DNA from 3 places in the Rhizobium acaciae genome. Region 2 is predicted to be linked to each of the others. Evidence: riboswitches for the same ligand, from Rfam matches in the RefSeq annotation. Region 2 holds a riboswitch; each other region holds the start of a gene.
What was found. A riboswitch is a leader RNA that binds a small molecule or an ion and turns the genes downstream of it on or off. The one in region 2 is predicted to bind thiamine pyrophosphate.
Positions count from the first base shown of each region.

Region 1: linked by a shared signal. The riboswitch ahead of thiC (phosphomethylpyrimidine synthase ThiC) and the one ahead of thiM (hydroxyethylthiazole kinase) in region 2 are both predicted to bind thiamine pyrophosphate.
Region 3: linked by a shared signal. The riboswitch ahead of OLZ32_RS25165 (Ykof family thiamine-binding protein) and the one ahead of thiM (hydroxyethylthiazole kinase) in region 2 are both predicted to bind thiamine pyrophosphate.

Region 1 covers NZ_JAPCZO010000055.1:770-6,773, forward strand. Annotated here, with positions in the region: partial or broken gene OLZ32_RS38765 (bifunctional diaminohydroxyphosphoribosylaminopyrimidine deaminase/5-amino-6-(5-phosphoribosylamino)uracil reductase RibD) at 1-24, shown strand, start outside; gene OLZ32_RS38770 (DUF1059 domain-containing protein) at 308-508, shown strand; partial or broken gene OLZ32_RS38775 (3-oxoacyl-[acyl-carrier-protein] synthase III C-terminal domain-containing protein) at 702-1,344, shown strand; TPP riboswitch at 1,416-1,535, shown strand; gene thiC (phosphomethylpyrimidine synthase ThiC) at 1,624-3,432, shown strand; gene thiO (glycine oxidase ThiO) at 3,435-4,427, shown strand; gene thiS (sulfur carrier protein ThiS) at 4,424-4,621, shown strand; gene OLZ32_RS38795 (thiazole synthase) at 4,623-5,396, shown strand; gene OLZ32_RS38800 (thiamine phosphate synthase) at 5,393-5,998, shown strand; gene OLZ32_RS38805 (bifunctional hydroxymethylpyrimidine kinase/phosphomethylpyrimidine kinase) at 5,995-6,004, shown strand, end outside.
Region 2 covers NZ_JAPCZO010000002.1:80,191-86,194, forward strand. Annotated here, with positions in the region: gene OLZ32_RS04185 (ABC transporter substrate-binding protein) at 1-405, opposite strand, end outside; gene OLZ32_RS04190 (glycoside hydrolase family 3 N-terminal domain-containing protein) at 449-1,471, opposite strand; gene OLZ32_RS04195 (GNAT family N-acetyltransferase) at 1,496-1,975, opposite strand; gene thiD (bifunctional hydroxymethylpyrimidine kinase/phosphomethylpyrimidine kinase) at 2,194-3,003, opposite strand; gene thiE (thiamine phosphate synthase) at 3,000-3,635, opposite strand; gene thiM (hydroxyethylthiazole kinase) at 3,632-4,435, opposite strand; TPP riboswitch at 4,486-4,582, opposite strand; gene OLZ32_RS04215 (hypothetical protein) at 4,674-6,002, opposite strand.
Region 3 covers NZ_JAPCZO010000017.1:23,826-29,829, reverse strand. Annotated here, with positions in the region: gene OLZ32_RS25180 (ABC transporter substrate-binding protein) at 1-759, opposite strand, end outside; gene OLZ32_RS25175 (ABC transporter ATP-binding protein) at 824-1,636, opposite strand; gene OLZ32_RS25170 (ABC transporter permease) at 1,633-2,439, opposite strand; gene OLZ32_RS25165 (Ykof family thiamine-binding protein) at 2,451-3,059, opposite strand; TPP riboswitch at 3,050-3,163, opposite strand; gene OLZ32_RS25160 (NADPH-dependent FMN reductase) at 3,408-4,004, opposite strand; gene soxR (redox-sensitive transcriptional activator SoxR) at 4,088-4,552, shown strand; gene OLZ32_RS25150 (SDR family NAD(P)-dependent oxidoreductase) at 4,610-5,434, shown strand; gene OLZ32_RS25145 (ArsR/SmtB family transcription factor) at 5,537-5,878, shown strand.

The sequences.
Region 1 (6,004 bases), on a different contig from region 2:
GCCGGGATCAGATTCGAGGTCGGCGAGCCGTCTCAATCGCCAGCAGTCCCGGAGCGTTTCGATGCATGCCTCGCCGCTGACGATGACGGAACTTGGCTGCTCGAAAGAGGCGCCAGCCGGATGCGTGTCGCTGGTTGTCTTCGTTGTTCCTCCGACGCGGAACGACTTCTGGAGGAACTCGGAAGGCGAGGGCTTACAAACGTCTTTGTCGCCGTCGATGACGAAGCGGCCTCGCTGCTCGCCGCCGGCGCCAACGGCGGCGCGAGGATTTCGACGAGCGAAGCCCTGAGACAGTGAGGAGAAAGCCATGAAACAGTTTGATTGCGCAACTCTCGTTCCCGGTGTCGATCAGATCATACGCGCCCACACGGAAGCCAATGTTGTCGCCCGCGCCGTTGACTACCTCAAGACCGTGCTTGGTGAGGACGGCATTCGTCCGACTCTTGTCGAAGAGATACGAACGCGGATTACCGACGTCCCCTCTGCGGATCGATCCGGGCGCTCCTGAACAGACAGGGGCTGCTCTCTTCATGCCCCCGACGGCTATCGAGCGGCCGTTCTTGTTGAGATTCGTCGGATCGTGGCCCGAACGAGCGCAATTCGGCTTGGCAAGGATGCTGACATCGACGGAGGCTCAATTCAATATTCTATTCAGCGATAGAATATTGAATTGTGGTGCATGGTTACTGACGAGCAGACGTCGCACGCGCCATTGGGCCGAAGACGGTGAGACGCTGAGCGGCCTTGCTGCCGACGCAGGCCGGATAGCCCTCAACGATGCGGAGATTGCCCGAAGCGAGATCGCGCTCACTCTGCTCGCAACGTCAACACCCGATCATCCTGCTTCTGCCCTCCGCCCCCTTGCTCGCCCATAGACTTGGACTTATGCGATCCGGCGCGATCGACCTTGCGGGCGCCTGTTCGGGCTTCCTCTATGCGCTCATGCTCGCCGACGGTTTCGTTCGCGCCTAAGGGCGTGCAGTGTTGGTGGTTGCGGCCAACATTCTTAGCCGCCGGATCAACCTCGCCGAGCGGGCGAGCGCGGTGCTGCTCCAAGACGTCGCAAAGAGTATTGCAGCATGCAGAAATCACCGCCGGCCAGATTGGCCGGTTCCTTCCGCACCAAGCCAATGCACGCATGTTCGGCGCCGTTTGCGACAATCTCGGCATCGATCCGGCAAGGACAGTCCGGACGATCGAATTTTCGGCAATTCCTCTGCCGCGACCATTCCGCTTTTGCTCTCTATCGCCAAGAACAAGCGGCAGTTTGCGGAGGGAGAGACGCTGCTGCTGACCGCTGCAGGTGCCGGTTTGACGGGTGGCGCCGTCGCCTACCGGATGTAGCGGGCAAGACGGTTCTGACATCCTTTGGCGATTGACGGTTGACGAAACGCCTTTTCGGGCACTAACCTACGTTCATTCACCAGGGGGGTCACGACAAGGGGCTGAGATACTGCTGAGCGATTTCGCGGCGCAGTGACCCGTTGAACCTGATCCAGTTCATACTGGCGTAGGGACGGTGCAAGCGCTGCTATGACTGGGATTCCGCGTGCGGATTCCTGTCAGCGTCTTTTCATCATTCCGGCTCTGATGACTGGGTCTCCAACCTTTGGAGCCTCATCCATGAATATTGCCGCAAAACATCTTACCCCGACTGTCACGACCGGCCCACTGCCGGCCTCCCGCAAGATTCATATCCCGGGCGAACTGCATCCGCAGATCCGCGTGCCGATGCGCGAGATTTCCGTTCATCCGACCTCCGGCGAACCGCCGGTGACCGTTTACGATTCCTCAGGTCCCTACACCGATCCCGCACATGTCGTGGCGATCGAGTCCGGCCTGCCGCGCCTGCGCGAAAGCTGGGTTCTCGCTCGCGGCGACGTCGAGGCCTATGAGGGTCGCATCGTCAGGCCGGAGGATAACGGCTTCATCTCCGGAAATCACCTGACGCCCGAATTCCCGATCCGCAACCAGCCCTTCAAGGCCAGAAACGGCAGGGCCGTTACCCAGCTTGCCTATGCGCGTGCTGGCATCGTCACAACGGAAATGGAGTTCGTCGCCATTCGCGAAAACCTCGGCCGTCAGGCGGCCAAGGAGGCTCTTATCCGCGACGGCGAAAGTTTTGGCGCCCATGTCCCGGATTTCGTCACACCGGAATTCGTGCGCCGGGAAGTCGCCGAAGGCCGGGCGATCATTCCCGCCAATATCAACCATCCGGAATCCGAGCCGATGATCATCGGCCGGAACTTCCTGGTGAAGATCAACGCCAATATCGGCAATTCGGCCGTCACGTCCTCCATGGCCGAGGAGGTCGAGAAGATGGTCTGGGCGGTCCGCTGGGGTGCCGACACGGTCATGGATCTTTCCACCGGCCGCAACATCTACAATATCCGCGAATGGATCATCCGCAATTCGCCGGTGCCGATCGGTACCGTGCCGCTCTATCAGGCGCTGGAAGAGGTGGGCGGCATTGCCGAGGACCTGACTTGGAAGGTCTATCGCGATACGCTGATCGAACAGGCCGAGCAGGGCGTCGACTATTTCACCATCCATGCGGGCGTGCGGCTTTCCTATATCCCGCTGACCGTCAATCGGGTTGCCGGCATCGTTTCCCGCGGCGGCTCGATCATGGCCAAGTGGTGTCTGCATCACCACAAAGAGAGTTTTCTCTACGAGCATTTCGAGGAGATCTGCGACATCGCCCGCGCCTATGACGTCACCTTCTCGCTGGGCGACGGCCTGCGCCCCGGTTCGATCGCCGATGCCAACGACGCGGCACAATTTGCCGAACTGGAAACGCTCGGTGAGCTCACCCAGATCGCCTGGGCGAAGGATTGCCAGGTGATGATTGAAGGGCCCGGCCATGTGCCGATGCACAAGATCAAGGCGAACATGGACAAGCAGCTCGCGGTCTGCGGCGAGGCGCCCTTCTACACGCTGGGGCCGCTGACGACCGATATCGCGCCCGGCTACGACCATATCACCTCCGGCATCGGTGCGGCGATGATCGGCTGGTTCGGCACGGCCATGCTCTGCTACGTGACGCCGAAGGAGCATCTGGGCCTGCCCGACCGCAACGACGTCAAGACCGGTGTCATCACCTATAAGATCGCCGCCCATGCCGCCGACCTTGCCAAGGGGCACCCGGCCGCCCGCCTGCGCGACGACGCCCTGTCGCGGGCGCGCTTCGAATTTCGTTGGGAAGACCAGTTCAACCTGTCGCTCGATCCCGATACCGCCCGCAGCTTTCATGACGAAACCCTGCCGAAGGAAGCGCACAAGGTGGCGCATTTCTGTTCGATGTGCGGCCCGAAATTCTGCTCCATGCGCATATCGCACGACATCCGCGCCGAAGCGCAGAAGGAGGGGCTGGACGCGATGGCGGCGAAATACCGTGAGGGCGGCGATCTCTATATGCCCGTGGGGGAGTGACATTGCGCATCCTTGTCAAGGGGGCTGGCGTTGCCGGCCTCGCGGTGGCGCATGAGCTCGCGTCAGACGGTTTTGTTGTGGAGGTTGCGGACATCGCGCCAACGATCGGGGCGGGAGCGTCATGGCTGGCCGGCGGCATGCTTGCGCCCTGGTGCGAGCGGGAAAGCGCCGACCAGCGGGTGCTGGCGGAAGGCAAGACTGCCGCCGACTGGTGGGAGGCCGCGGTGCCGGGGGAAGTCACGCGCAACGGCACGCTGGTCGTCGCGCCGCAACGGGATCAGGGCGAGCTTGTACGGTTCGCCTCCCGCACATCGGAGTATGAATGGCTGGATGAAGGCGGCATAGCCGAGCTGGAGCCGGCGCTCGCGGGACGCTTCCGCAAGGGCCTCTTCTTTCGCGAGGAGGCGCATCTCGATCCACGGCGCGCTCTGCGGGCTCTTCACAGGTCGTTGCAGGGCGGGGGCGTTCAGTTTCATCTGGGCGTCGCCGGTGATCTCCCGGAAGGCCGGTATGACCACGTGATCGACTGCACCGGCTCCGCCGCCATCGGCACGCTGGAGCGGCTGCGGGGCGTGCGTGGCGAGATGCTTTATCTGGAAACGGAGGAGATTTCGCTGTCGCGGCCAATCCGGCTGCTGCATCCGCGTTACCCGCTCTACATCGTCCCGCGCCAGCAAGGCCGCTTCATGGTCGGCGCGACCATGATCGAGAGCGATGCGGACGGACCACCCACGGCGCGCTCGATCATGGAACTGCTCAATGCCGCTTATGCGCTGCATCCCGCTTTCGGCGAAGCGCGCGTGATCGAAACCGGAGCGGGTGTGCGGCCGGCCTTTCCGGACAATTTTCCGCGTGTCGTTCACATGGGGCCGGTGCTTCTTGTGAACGGTCTTTACCGCCATGGCTTCCTGTTGGCGCCGGCCATGGCCCGAGAAGTGACACGACTGTTGGCCGCGCCGCAAAGGAAACAAGCAGCGATAGGAACAATGACATGAAACTGATCGTCAATGGCGAGGATCACCACCTCGATGCCCTGACACTCTCTGATGTGATGACCACTCTTGAATATGAGGGTGGATGGCTGGCAACTGCTGTAAACGGCGAACTCGTTCATCGCGAGGAGCGAACCGAATGCCGTCTTGCAGAGGGTGACCGGATCGAAATTCTCACGGCACTGCAGGGAGGTTGACATGGTTGCGTTTTACGGAAGCGAGGTCGGCTCGCGGCTACTGCTCGGCACGGCGCGCTATCCCAGCCCAGCCGTTCTCGAAGAGGCGGTTCGTCGCTCCGGAACGGAGATCATCACCGTCTCCCTGCGACGCGAGACGGCCGGGGGCAGGGTCGATTCCACCTTCTTCGACATGATCCGCGCGCTCGGCGTGCGCGTGCTGCCGAACACCGCGGGATGCCACTCGGTGTCGGAGGCCGTGCTGACGGCCAACATGGCGCGGGAACTTCTGAGCACCGACTGGATCAAGCTGGAGGTGATCGGACATCACGACACACTGCAGCCGGATGTCTTTGCGCTGGTGGAAGCCGCGAGGGTCCTTTGCGCCGATGGCTTCAAAGTGTTTCCCTACACGACTGACGATCTGGTTGTTGCCGAACGCTTAGTGGAAGCAGGTTGCGAAGTGCTGATGCCATGGTGCGCGCCGATCGGCTCGGCCATGGGTCCGGTCAATCTGATGGCGCTGAAATCAATGCGTGCGCATTTCCCCGACATTCCTTTGATTGTCGATGCCGGCATCGGCCGCCCGTCGCATGCGGCAACAGTAATGGAGATCGGCTACGATGCCGTGCTTCTCAACACGGCAGTCGCCGGAGCAGGGGACCCGGCGCTGATGGCCGAGGCGTTCGCACAGGCCATAGAAGCGGGCCGCAATGCCTTTCTCGCGGGACCATTGGAGCCGCGAGATATGGCGGTTCCCTCGACACCGGTCATCGGCAAGGCAGTGTTCGCATGAAGCTCGATCCCTTTTATTTGATCGTCGACAGTGCCGACTGGATCGAGAGACTGGTTCGGCTGGGCGTGAGGCTCGTGCAACTGCGGATCAAGGATCGGCCGGAAGACATCTTGCAGGCAGAGATTCGACGGGCAAAAACGATATGCGCCGCCTATGGTTGCCAGCTCGTCATCAACGATTACTGGCAGCTCGCGATCGAGGAAGGCTGCGACTTCGTCCATCTGGGACAGGAGGATCTTGCAGCGGCGGATCTTGCGGCACTCCGCGCAGCCGGCCTGAAACTTGGCCTATCCACCCACGACGAGAACGAGCTTGAAACCGCGCTCGCAGCCAGCCCGGATTATGTCGCGCTGGGCTCGGTCTATCCAACCATCCTCAAGCATATGAAATGGTCGCCCCAGGGGCTTGAGCGGATCACGGAATGGAAGAAGCGTATCGCACCAATTCCACTCGTGGCAATCGGGGGGCTGAACATTGAAAGGCTGCAGGGTGTGTTCAATGCGGGCGCCAGCAGTGCGGCCGTGGTCACAGACATCACGTTGAACGCCAACCCCGAAGCGAGAACACGTGCATGGATAGAGTTCACCGAACCATGGCGATGACGGCGC
Region 2 (6,004 bases):
GACGGCCTTGATATCGGTGATGAAGGTCCAGATGCTGACGAAATCGAGCGCCGGGAACTTCTTCAGGTAGTCATAGGTGAATTTGACGTCGGCTGCGGTCAGCGGCTTACCATCAGACCATTTCAGGTTCGGGCGCAGCTTGAAATCGATGCTCTTCAGGTCGTCGGAAAGTTTGAAGCTTTCGGCCAGGCGATAGACCGGCTTGTTGCTGTCGAAGCGGTTGAAGACGACCAGCGGCTCGTAGATGAAGTCGAGTGTCGACTGGCGCGACGAGGTCTGGTTGAACGGGTTGAAGTTGCGAACCCAGGTCGTCGCCGGTTCGATATTCACGGTGAGGACCGTCTGCGCCATGGCGGAACCCGAAAGCACTGTTAGTGCGGCGGCGGCAAGAAGATATTTTTTCATGTTTTATTCCCCTTTTCTTATGCGGTGAGAGATGAGGTGCCGGTCAGGAGACCAACGCGCTTTCAAACATGTCTTCGACTTCAGCATGGGCGGCGCGGACATCGATCTTGAGATTGCCGAGGCGGGCCTTGCCGGCAGCGATCCGCTGCAGGGCGCCTTCCGTCAGCGGGCGGGCGGCCTTGGCGGCGGCTTCGCTTTCCGGGATGTCGCCGTGGCTGTGGAGCGCGATATCGAAACCTGCGTCGAGCACCTGTTTGACGCGTTCCGGCAGGGTGCCGGAGAGCGATTCCATGAAGATGCAGTCGGAAATCAGCACGCCGTCATAACCCATGTCCTTGCGGATCACGTCGTGCATAACAGGCGAGACGGACGCCGGCAGCTCGGCGTCATAGGCCGAATAGACGACATGGGCGACCATCGCCCAGGGCGTATCCTTCAGCGCCACGAAGGGCTTGAAGTCGGTCGCGGTGAGCGTCTCGCGGCTGGCGTCGACGACCGGACGCTCCTTATGAGAATCGAGCGTTGCGCGGCCATGGCCGGGAATATGCTTGATGACGGGCATGCTGCCGGTCTCGAGCAGGCCATCGACGACCTCGCGGCCGAGGGCAGCGATAATGTCGGGATCAGAGCCGAAGGAGCGGGCGCCGATGACCGCGCTCGTCGTCTCGAAGACGAGGTCGAGAACGGGAGAGCAGCCGCTGGAAAGGCCGAGTTCCGTCATCATCGCGCCCATGGCCTGGGAGGAAAGGCGCAGTGCTTTTTTGCCGAGATCGAAATCGCGGCGCGCAAGTTCGGCAAACTGGCCGAAACTGCGGAAGAGCGGCCAGGGGCCGGCATCGAGATGCTGAACGCGACCGCCTTCCTGGTCGGTGAAGACAGGCGCGTCGTCGCGGCCGACGGCTTCGCGGAAGCGCTCGATCAGGCGCCTCGTCTGCTCCGGCTCGCGCTGATTGCGCCGGCCGACGAAGAGGCCGAGCGGATTGGTTTCGCGAAAGAGGGCGAATTCATCATCCGAAATAGTGGGATTCGGAAGGCCGACGAAAAGGGCGAGCGGGGTCGAGGACAATTCTGTAACTCCGGGATCAGATGGTCATTTCGGCGCGCTTCTCAGCATGCCTTCGTAGATGCCCTTATCGGGGGCGGGGATGATGGTTGCGCCTGCGGTCCTGGCGTAGAAGTCGACCGGGCCGGCATCGCCGATGAAGGCATAGGCGTGGCCGAGCGTCTTCATGGTCTGAAGACAGGCGGAAAAGAGGGCGAGCCCGATGCCCTTGCCGCGGGCATCGGGATCGACGCCGGTCGGGCCGAAGAAGCCGCGCGCCGTCGTGTCATAGCAGGCAAAGCCCAGGAGCTTGCTGGCGTCGACTGATATCAGGCAGGCAACGGGCTGGCGGGAGAAGGCGACCGCGACTTCGCTTGCCCAGTTCTCGCTGAACCGTTCGCGAACCCAGCTGACGATAAGATGCAGTTCCGGGGGGAGGGCCGGACGGATGGAGACGCCGACTTCGTCGGCTTTATGTTTCAGGTCGGCGAGCTCAGTGGAATATAGGCTCACAAGCAGGTCTGGCACCCGTCACTCCTCCAGTTATTCCGTTATTGCGGAACATATCCCCTTTTAGTGTCATAGACTTGGCCATCTGGCCGGGCTTGTCAACAAGGTTTTTCAAACGGCCAAAGGCGCGAGCCGCCGCTGTCCCCAGGGTTTCAACGCAAAGTAGGTGCCGAACGCAAAACGGCCCGGGAAGGCCAAGCCGTTTTCGATTGGCGGAATATTGGCTGAGCGGACGCCTATTCGGCGTCTTTCCAGAGCGCATGAAAATGCTGCACCGGGCCGTGGCCGGAGCCGACGGTGAGGCTTCCGGCAGCCGCGACCGCGCCGGCGAGGTAGACCTTCGCGATGGCGACCGCCTCCTGCGCCGAAGCGCCCTTGGCGAGCTCGGCCGCCAGCGCGCTGGACAGCGTGCAGCCGGTGCCGTGGGTGTTCTTGGTCGGCACGCGCCTGGCTTCGAACCAGTGCAGGCCGGCAGCGGTGGCAAGCACGTCAGGGCTCTCGTCGCTGTCGAGATGGCCGCCCTTGACCAGCACCGCGACCGGGCCAAGCGCCCGCAGGCGCTCGGCCTGCGCCGCCATGTCAGCGCGGTTTGTCGCAACCGGCTGGTGCAGCAGGGCGGCGGCTTCGGGCAGGTTCGGGGTCAGCAGTGTGGCAAGCGGCAGCAGCCGGCGGGTCAGCACATCGACCGCTTCAGGCGCAAGCAGGGCGGCTCCACCCTTGGCGATCATGACCGGGTCGATGACGATCGGAATGTCGCGGTGGTCAGACAGCGCTCCGGCAACGGCATCGGCGATGCCGGCATTGGCAATCATGCCGATCTTGACGGCATCGACGCGGACATCGGCAAAGACGGCATTGATCTGGTCGGCGACGAATTGCGGCGGCACCAGATGCACGCCGCTGACACCTTGCGTGTTCTGCGCCGTCAGCGCGGTCAGCACCGCCATGCCGTAGACGCCGCGGGCGGAAAAGGCCTTGAGATCGGCCTGGATGCCGGCGCCGCCGGAGGGATCGGAGCCGGCGATCGAGAGAACGTTGCGGATCATGCGCTGACCTTTCGAATTTCTGCGGCGATGCGGCGCGTGGCCGCTTCGGGGTCGGGCGTGCCGCAGATGGCGGAAACGACGGCAAGGCCCTTGGCGCCGGCGGCGAACACTTGGGCGACATGATCCGCCTTGAGCCCGCCGATCGCCACCGACGGCACCGGCGAGGCCTTCACCAGCCTTGCAAGACCGTCAAAGCCGATCGGCTGCTTGTGGTCGGCCTTGGTCGGTGTCGCAAACACTGGCCCGACGCCGGTGTAATCGATGAGATCAGGATCGACGGCACCGGCGAGCGCCTCGTTCTCGACCGACAGGCCAAGGATCACGTCGGGGCCGACCATCGCCCGCGCTCTCATCGCATCCATGTCTTCCTGGCCGATATGCAGGCCGTCGGCGCCGATGGCGATTGCCGCCTCGACGTCATCGTTGACGATGAGGAGGGCGCCGGTCCCAACAAGTGCCTGTTTCAAGGCACGGCCGGTCTCGATCATCCCGATGGTGCCGGCATGCTTGTCGCGCAGTTGCACCATGGTGGCGCCGCCGGCAATGGCAAGGCGCGCGGTTTCGACCATGCCGATCCCGGCGCAGAGATCGGGGTCGAGGACGAGGTAGAGCGAAAGGTCGAAAGCCTTCATGCGGCCGATATCCTTGCCCTGGCGTCAAGCGTTTCGGCGTCGAGCGCGGCCAGCGCATCGAGGAAGCGCCAGGAGAAGGAGCCGGGGCCGGCCGCTCCAAGTGCTGCCTCCTCGCCGGCGATGGCGAAGGTTGCAAGTGCCGCAACCGTCGCGCCGAAGATATCCTCAGGTGCCGTCGCGGCAAAGGCGCCGACGAGGCAGGTGAGCGAGCAGCCGAGTGCTGTGACTTGCGGCATCAAGGCCGATCCGCCTTCGATGCGCACGGCCCGCTCGCCGTCGGTGACGAAATCGACGGCGCCGGTAACGGCGACGACCGCCCGCTGACGCTCAGCGAGCCATCGCGCCGAACCTTCCGCCTGTTCGACCGGGTCGCGGCTGTCGACCCCCTGGCCGCGGCTCTCTCCGCCGGCAAGCGCGATGATTTCGGAAGCGTTGCCGCGGATGATGGTCGGACGCAGTGCCAGGAGGTCGGCGACGGCGTTGCGGCGGAAAGCCGTCGCATAATGGGCGACCGGATCGAGCACCCAGGGTTTGCCGGCTAATGTCGCCGCCTTCGCCGCCGCCTGCATGCCGTCGATCCATTGCGTCGACAGCGTGCCGATATTGATGGTCAGCGCACTGGCGATCCCGGCGAATTCGCCGGCTTCTTCCGCCGCATGCACCATGGCGGGCGAGGCGCCAGCGGCGAGCAGAACATTCGCGGCGATATTCATGGCGACATAATTGGTGATGCACTGAACGAGCGGCGGCTTTTCGCGCATCGCCTTCAGCATCGCTCCTGGTGTGGTCATGGTCTGCATGTGGCCCCTTTCAGGCGGGGGCGGGCACGGGGCGGTTCGTGCGGACGGTGCCGCGGCCCCGAGCGACTCCCTCCGCCGGCATTATCCGGTTCAGGTTCGAAGGGTGCTTCTCAGCCCGTCTGTCGACGGGCGCCCCTGTCTCTCATCGCGCTCTTTTTCGCAGAGAACAGGACTGATGTCATCCTGAAAATGACAATTCCACGACTGACAGCGCCGCGCGTTTTTTTATGAAAGGCCATCAGCCGACGATCTTTGCCAGCAGCCGTCCGACATCCTCGTTGGCGACATTGTTATGGGCATCCGACGCCCTCGTCTTGATGATGTACTTGTCCGCCAGGAAGGTATTGACCTTGCCGGCCTGCGGCGCGAAGACGGCATCCGTATCGTCCTCGACGGCCTGCCCCGCCTTCAGGTGCTGCGGACCGTTCGCCCCCATCGCCCCGAACTCGTCGTTGGCATCGCCGATGCTCTTGGCGATATCGCGCGACAGGCGCGACGCCAGCGCATAGGCGAGCGTGCAGGCGAGATCGTTGTGGGTGTGGGTGATGCAGATCGGGCCGGTCGGTTTGCCCACGACATCGGGAAAGGCGCCGGCAAGGCCCGGCTTGATCTCCTTCGCGAAGCCATTGTGCGAGAAGGCTCCTTGCAGCAGGGTGAGCGAGAAGAATTCCAGCTTCTGGACCGGGGCGAGCCCGTTGGCTGCTGCCGCGACCAGCCGGGCGCCGAAGCTGTGGCCGACGAGATGCAGGCGGATCGGCTGCTGCAGCACGAGCTTCGACAGCACGCTTTTCGTCAAAGCCTCGCCGACGATGCCGGCGCGTTTCTTCATTTCGTAATAGGTCAGCTGGTTCAAAAACCGCGCCACCGCCGCTCTCGGGCCGGAGATCAGGCCCGAGACGAAATCCCCGAGCCCTTGAGCCTTGCCGACGGAGCTTTCGAGGTTAAATGTCGGCGCCGCGATGAGAGCTTCCATCAGCATTTTGGCGCTGGTGGCATCGTCCGTGGCGAGCGCAATCGGCGCTGAATCCGCGTTGAGTTCGGAATCCGTTCCGGGAGAACCGAGTGCTTTATTGCCGTTCTTGACGAGGAAAAACGACGTCGTTTCATTGAGCGCTTCGGCTGCCGCCCGCGCCTTTTCGGCCGTTGCGGCGCCATCCGGCCCGAAGAGATCCTCGAAATCCTTCAACACGTCTTTGAAGGCCTGATCGTCGAGATCCTCAGGGCCTGCCGCCGTCCCATCTGCTGCCAGAGTTCCACCGCCGCCTGGCGTCACCAGTGTCTGCTCGTCGAAATCGGTGCGATAGGCCTTGGCGGGCCAGACGACACCGGCGACGACGGTGTGGTTCGCCTTGTCGGGGGCAAGTTTCTTGCGGGCGTTCGCCCACAGGGTTCCGTAGAGTTTGCGGGCATCGTCCTTGGTATTCTTCCAGCCATGCGACATGACCACCAGATCGGTCGTTCCGGGCTGGTTGAGCAACGCCGCGAGACTTGTCGTCGTCGCGGGATCGATCGCGCCATTCTTGTCGAATTCGAGCCATAGGAATGGCGAGGGGCCAAGCGTGTCCATAT
Region 3 (6,004 bases), on a different contig from region 2:
GGCTTCGTCGGGATGGTCGACTGAGTAGGCATAACCCTTTCGTGTCGCCTGGATGAAGGCGCGGGCGTGTTCCCGACTTGCGGAGAGATAAGCGTCGCTGGAGACGATGACCGTCGTCTGCTCATCGGGAATGCCATAATCGGAATAGTGGAAGCGGCCGATCTTCCGGTTTTCCAGTTCGGCGGCGATACCTTCCCAGGTGTAGATCTCCAGCGTGAAATCGATCGAGCCATTGTCCAGCGCCTCGTATGCGGAGGTGCCGAGGGTGACGGTCTTGACGTCGCCTTTGCCGCCATCATTGCGGATCATCGCGGAGATCAGCGCGCTCTCCCAGGTGCCGCCAAAGCCGCCATAGGTCTTGCCGTCCAGGTCTTTCGGGCTCTTGATGTCATCGCGTCCGCCCTTGAAGATCAGGCGTGCGGTTTCCGTCTGGACGACGCCGTAGACCATCTTCACGTCACCGCCGCCAGCGCGCTGCGTGAGGGTCTCGATCTCGCTGCTGATGCCGAAATCGGCAACGCCGTTCGACACCAGCGTTCCGGCGCTGGTGTCGGTGAAGGGAAGAATCTCGACATCGAGCCCGGCATCGGCATAGAAGCCCTTCGCCTTGGCGACATAGATGCCGATATGGTTGGTGTTGGGCGTCCAGTCGAGCGCGATGCGAACCTTTGCGGGCGCCGATTGGGCGAAGGCGGAGCGGCCGGCGAGGCTTGCCGCGATTGCGGCGAAGATCGTCTGGCGACGGGTGAGAAGCAGCATGGTGACCTCCTCTGGTCTCTAGAGCATGATGCCGAAAAGTGTGAGCGGTTTTCGGCGTCACGCTCTAACTCTTTAAATTAGAACAGGATTCAGATTTTAGGCCGACCGGCCTAAAATCATCCTGTTCTAGCGGATGAAGCAGGGTTTGCAGGATTTCGGTTTCGATCGCCTGGGCCGCCGGCGAGCCTAGATCGGCAATGCTTCTCGGACGGGGCAGGGGAACGCGGAATTCGCGGATAATACGCGCCGGACGGGCCGAGAGCATGTAGATCCGGTCGGAAAGGAACACGGCCTCGCGAACATCATGGGTGATCAGCAGCGCCGTCCAACGGTGTTCGGTCCACATGCCCTGCAGCCATTCCTGGATCTGCGTGCGCGTCAGCGCATCCAGGGCGCCGAAAGGCTCGTCGAGCAGCAACATGTCCTGGGTCTGGACGACGGTGCGCAGCAGCGCGGCGCGCTGGCGCATGCCGCCTGACAGTTCGGAGGGATAGTGATGCTCGAAGCCTGCGAGGCCGAAGCGCTCGAACAGCGGCGCGACGGCGGCGCGGGCCGCGCGGCGGCTCATGCCGCGCACCTCCAGGCCGAGTGCGGCATTGTCGATGATCCGGCGCCAGGGCATCAGCGCATCGCGCTGCGGCATGAAAGCGAAGGAATGCGGCGCCTGTTCCAGCGGCGCGCCCTTGAAAAGCATGGTGCCGGAATCGGGCCGAAGCGCCTGTGTCAGCAACCTCAGTACTGTCGATTTTCCGGAGCCGGATGGGCCGACGATCGAAACGAACTCGCCGCTTGCGACAGCGAGTGAAATATCGTCCAGTACCTTCATGCCGTCGAAGGACTTCGAGATGTTGCGCAGTTCAACCATTGCATCGCTCATCGGCGCTGCTCCCCGGATTGTTGCCAGGGCATGATGAGGCGCTGGATCATCAGCGTCAGCCCGAAGAGGCAGAGTGTCAGCACGGCGCTGACGACGACGGCGGCGAGCACGAGATCGGGACGGAAATTGTTCTTGGCGTTGAGGATATAGATGCCGAGGCCGCGGGCGGCACCGGCATATTCGGCGAAGATCGCGCCGACGACAGCATAGGTGATCGAGATCCGCAGGCCGGCGAAGAAATAGGGCAGCGAGGAGGGAAGCCGTGCCAGGCGGAAAATGCGCCAGCGGCTCGCTTTCATCGAATTCAGCAACTCGGCAATGTCGCGGTCGGTCGATTCATAGCCCTGCAGCAGGGCGACGAGCAGCGGGAAGAAGGTGACGAGCGCCACCAGCAGGATCTTCGGCAACAGGCCGAAGCCGAACCAGAGGACGACGAGGGGAGCGATCGCCACCAGCGGCAGGGTCTGGCTGGCGATGAAGATCGGCAGCAATGCCCGGCGCATGAAAGGCACGAAATCCATGAGGATCGAGGCGGCGAAGGCGAAGGCAAGCGACAGGGCGAAACCACCGAGTGTCGCGCCGAGCGTCGGCCAGGTATTTGATATCAGCGCCTCGCGGTTCAGCCAGCCCTGGACGACGATGCGCGAAGGCGCCGGCAGGATAGAAGGTTTTATGCCCGAAAGATCGGCATAGAGTTCCCATGCCGCCAAGAAGGCGCAACCGGCGAGCAGGGCGGGTATGCCCCGGCAGAGAGCGGTGCGGAGCGCGGCAAGGCGCGATTCCGATGGTGATGGCGGTGTCATCAGCGTTCGATTCAGGCTTTCGTCGGGCTATTCGCGGAAACCGTGATGTCGAGGGTCACATGTCCCTCGGGGTCGCCGAAGCGAAAGAAGGCCTCGCGAATGGTGGCGAAGACCGCGCCGGCGTCGCCAGAGAGCCTGGTGCAGAAATTCTTGGCGCGGTCGAAGGTGCCGGAGCGCTTCAGGAAGTCGATGCAGCCATAGATCTCGTCCATATGGGTACCGGTTCCCATGACGTAGAGCGAGAATTGCGCAGCGGTCGGCTGTCCGCTTTCGGCGGTGGTTTCAACGGCGGCAAGTGCGGCTGTTATACGCTCGGCAAGCGGCTCCGCCTGGCCGAGGGAGGGGTTGACGCCGCAGATGGCGTCGTCGGGCTCGCCGGGGCAGCCGCGTGAAACGGCAGCGGATAATACGCAATGCTCGCCGGTTTTTGCGGCGGCGACGAAAAGATCGTGCATGGCGGCGAAGAGAATGTCAGGCGGGCCGACCAGCAGAGTGGAGATGTCATCGACCTCGATGCGCAACCGGTCGCGATAGGGATCCAGCGCCGTGACGGCGTCGAGAATGATGCCGACGAAATTGTCGGACATCGGATAGAGTGACACTTGTGCGCCTGAGAACATCTGAACCTCGCTCCGCTGGCATTACCCAGATCAGCTTTGAAGGGTCCAGAGGCTTGCGCCTCACATCTCAGCCCCGGCAATACAGAGCTCCCCTGTTATTTGCTCGGAAACTATCACCGCGGTTTTCTCCCCGCAACCGCAAAATTGCGAACCCGTCCGTGCGGTCGGAATGAACCGGATGTGGCGGAAAACACCCGGGCGGAGGATCTGCCCGGGTGTTCCCAATGGTTCCGTACCTGCCGGGAACGGAACCGGAGCTTCCTGCCTCAGGCGGCTAGCGCATAACCCCGAAAATCGGCATCGATTTTCGGAAAGGATCATACGCAGATTCAAAGTGATAGAGCGTCCTTAGCGCTCCTGAAAAGACGCGCGGCGCTCTATGTCGGCATAGGGACGATCGCTGCGGGCGGTGACGAGCGCCCGTGTCCACCATTCCAGCCTCGCCATCATCCGATCGAGCAAACGCATTGCATCGGCGGGATTGTCGAGCCTTCCCTGCGTATCGAAGCGGTTCCAAGGTGCGGCAAAGCTGACCGAATCGCGGATGGTGACGGCGTGGAGTTCGGCAAAGACCAGCCGCAGCTGTTCGACGGCGCGCAGGCCGCCGGATATGCCGCCATAGGAAACGAAGGCGACCGGCTTGCCCTGCCAGGGCTCGAAGAAGAAATCGATGATCGACTTCAACGAGGCGGTGAAGCTGTGATTGTATTCCGGCGTGACGATGATGAAGGCGTCGGCCATGCCAAGCCGTCCGGCGAGCCTGTCGATTTCAGGATGCGCTATGTCACGGTTGGTCGGCAGTGCGAAATCCAGTGGGTCGATGATGTCGATATCGAATTGCGGGAAGCGGAGGAGTTCCTGCGTCAGCCATTTGACCACCCGGTCGCAGATGCGGCCCTCTCTCGTGCTCCCGTAGATGACAGCCAGCCTGGTGGGTGTTTTCATGCGTCGCTCCTTGTTGCGATTGGACTTTACGATTGCAGGAGCAAGGGTTATAGAACCTCGACTAATATTGAGGTCAAGAGGCGATGGATACAATTCCGGCAGCGCCGCTCGGCAAGCTCCTGACGGTCGGCGAAGTGGCGGAGCGCAGCGGCCTGGCCGTCTCGGCGCTGCATTTTTACGAGACCAAGGGGCTGATCTCGAGCATCCGCTCCCGCGGCAATCAGCGGCGCTATGGGCGCGATGTGCTTCGCCGGCTCGGCATCATCAAGGTGGCGCAGCGTGTCGGCATTCCGCTTTCGGAAATCCAGGCGGCGTTCGAGTCCCTGCCGCAAGGACGCACGCCGACCGTCGCCGACTGGCAGACGCTGTCGGCGCTGTGGAAGGATGATCTCGACGCGCGAATCAGGCGGCTTAGCCTGCTGCGCGACCGTCTGACCGGCTGCATCGGCTGCGGCTGCCTGTCGATCGAAAGCTGTCCGTTGCGCAATCCCTGCGACCGGCTCGGCAAGGAAGGGCCGGGCGCGCGGCTTCTGGAGAACGAAAACTAACCCCGGTCCTCCCCAGGAAAGATCGATGCGCGCCTTTCTTTCAGTCGGCGCGCTCATATGTTAAGGGCGAATGACACAACCGGCGGCACTGTCCGCGAGGAGGACGGCTTCGTGTTCCATCCCAGACTGTTCGAAAATCGCAATGTCGTGGTGACCGGCGCCGGCCGCGGCATCGGCCTTGAAGTGGCCCGGCAGTTCCTGGACTGCGGCGCGAAGGTGATCGTCCATACCGGGCGCAAGCCGGGACGCGCCCTGCCGGATTTCCTGCTGACGGCTGAATCCGAAAGACGGGCGCTGCTGCTTAATGCCGATTTCTCTGCAGTCGGTGGGGCAGCGCAATTTGCCGAGGATGTTCTCGCCTTCTTCGATAAGGTCGATGTGCTGGTCAACAATGCCGGCACCATGCTCGGTCGTTTTCCCGCTGCCACGCTCACCGACGCAGAATATGAAGCGGTCGTACGGCTCAACCAGACATCGGTGGTGGCGCTGACGCGGGCGCTGCTGCCGGCATTGAAGGCGGCTGGTGGCGCTGCCATCGTCAACACCGTTTCGATTTCGGCGCTGACCGGCGGCAGCCCCGGTTCCTCGATCTATTCGGCCTCGAAAGCCTTTGTTGCGACCTATTCCAAGGCGCTTGCCCGCGAGCTTGCACCGGACGGAATCCGCGTCAATTGCGTATCGCCGGGAACGATCGAGACGGATTTCCATGAGCGCTATTCCTCGCGCGAAAAGCTGGAGCAGACGAGAAAATCCATCCCCCTGCAGCGGCTCGGCACGGCGGAGGATTGTGCTCCCGCCTACCTATTTCTGGCGGCTCCCTCGCTCTCGGGCTACATCACCGGACAGGTGATCGAGATCAATGGAGGTCAGCTTATCTGCTGATTTGTTTGGACCTTTTTTGACATTTCATCACTTTTGACCAATTCGCTTGTGCGAATATGCTATTGTGCTGATCTACTCATTGCCTCCCTTCCGAGATACCGAATGCCGTTGCCCAAACCCGAGCCGGGGATGTCCGGCCAGGAATTGCACAAACTCGCTGGAAAAGCCGATGAAGCGAGCGATCTGCTGAAAGCGCTAGCGCACCCGACCCGACTTCTGATCCTCTGCATATTGGCGAACGAGGAGCGCACGGTGGGTGAGATCGAAAATATCCTCGGCATCCAGCAGGCAATGGTCTCGCAGCAGCTGGCGCGGTTAAGGCTAGAAGGCCTGGTCCATACGCGCCGCCAGGGCAGGCTGGTCTATTACAGCATCGGCAATGTCAGCGTGCTTGCCTTCCTCGAATCGCTGTTCGATCTTTTCCCGGCTGCAGAAAACAGCTAGAGCATGATGCCGAAAAGTGTGCGCGGTTTTCGGACGACATCATGCTCTATTTCTTTGATTTAGATCAGGATTCAGATTTTGGGCCGATCGGGCCTAAAATCATCCTGATCTAGAGATCGCCCTTGC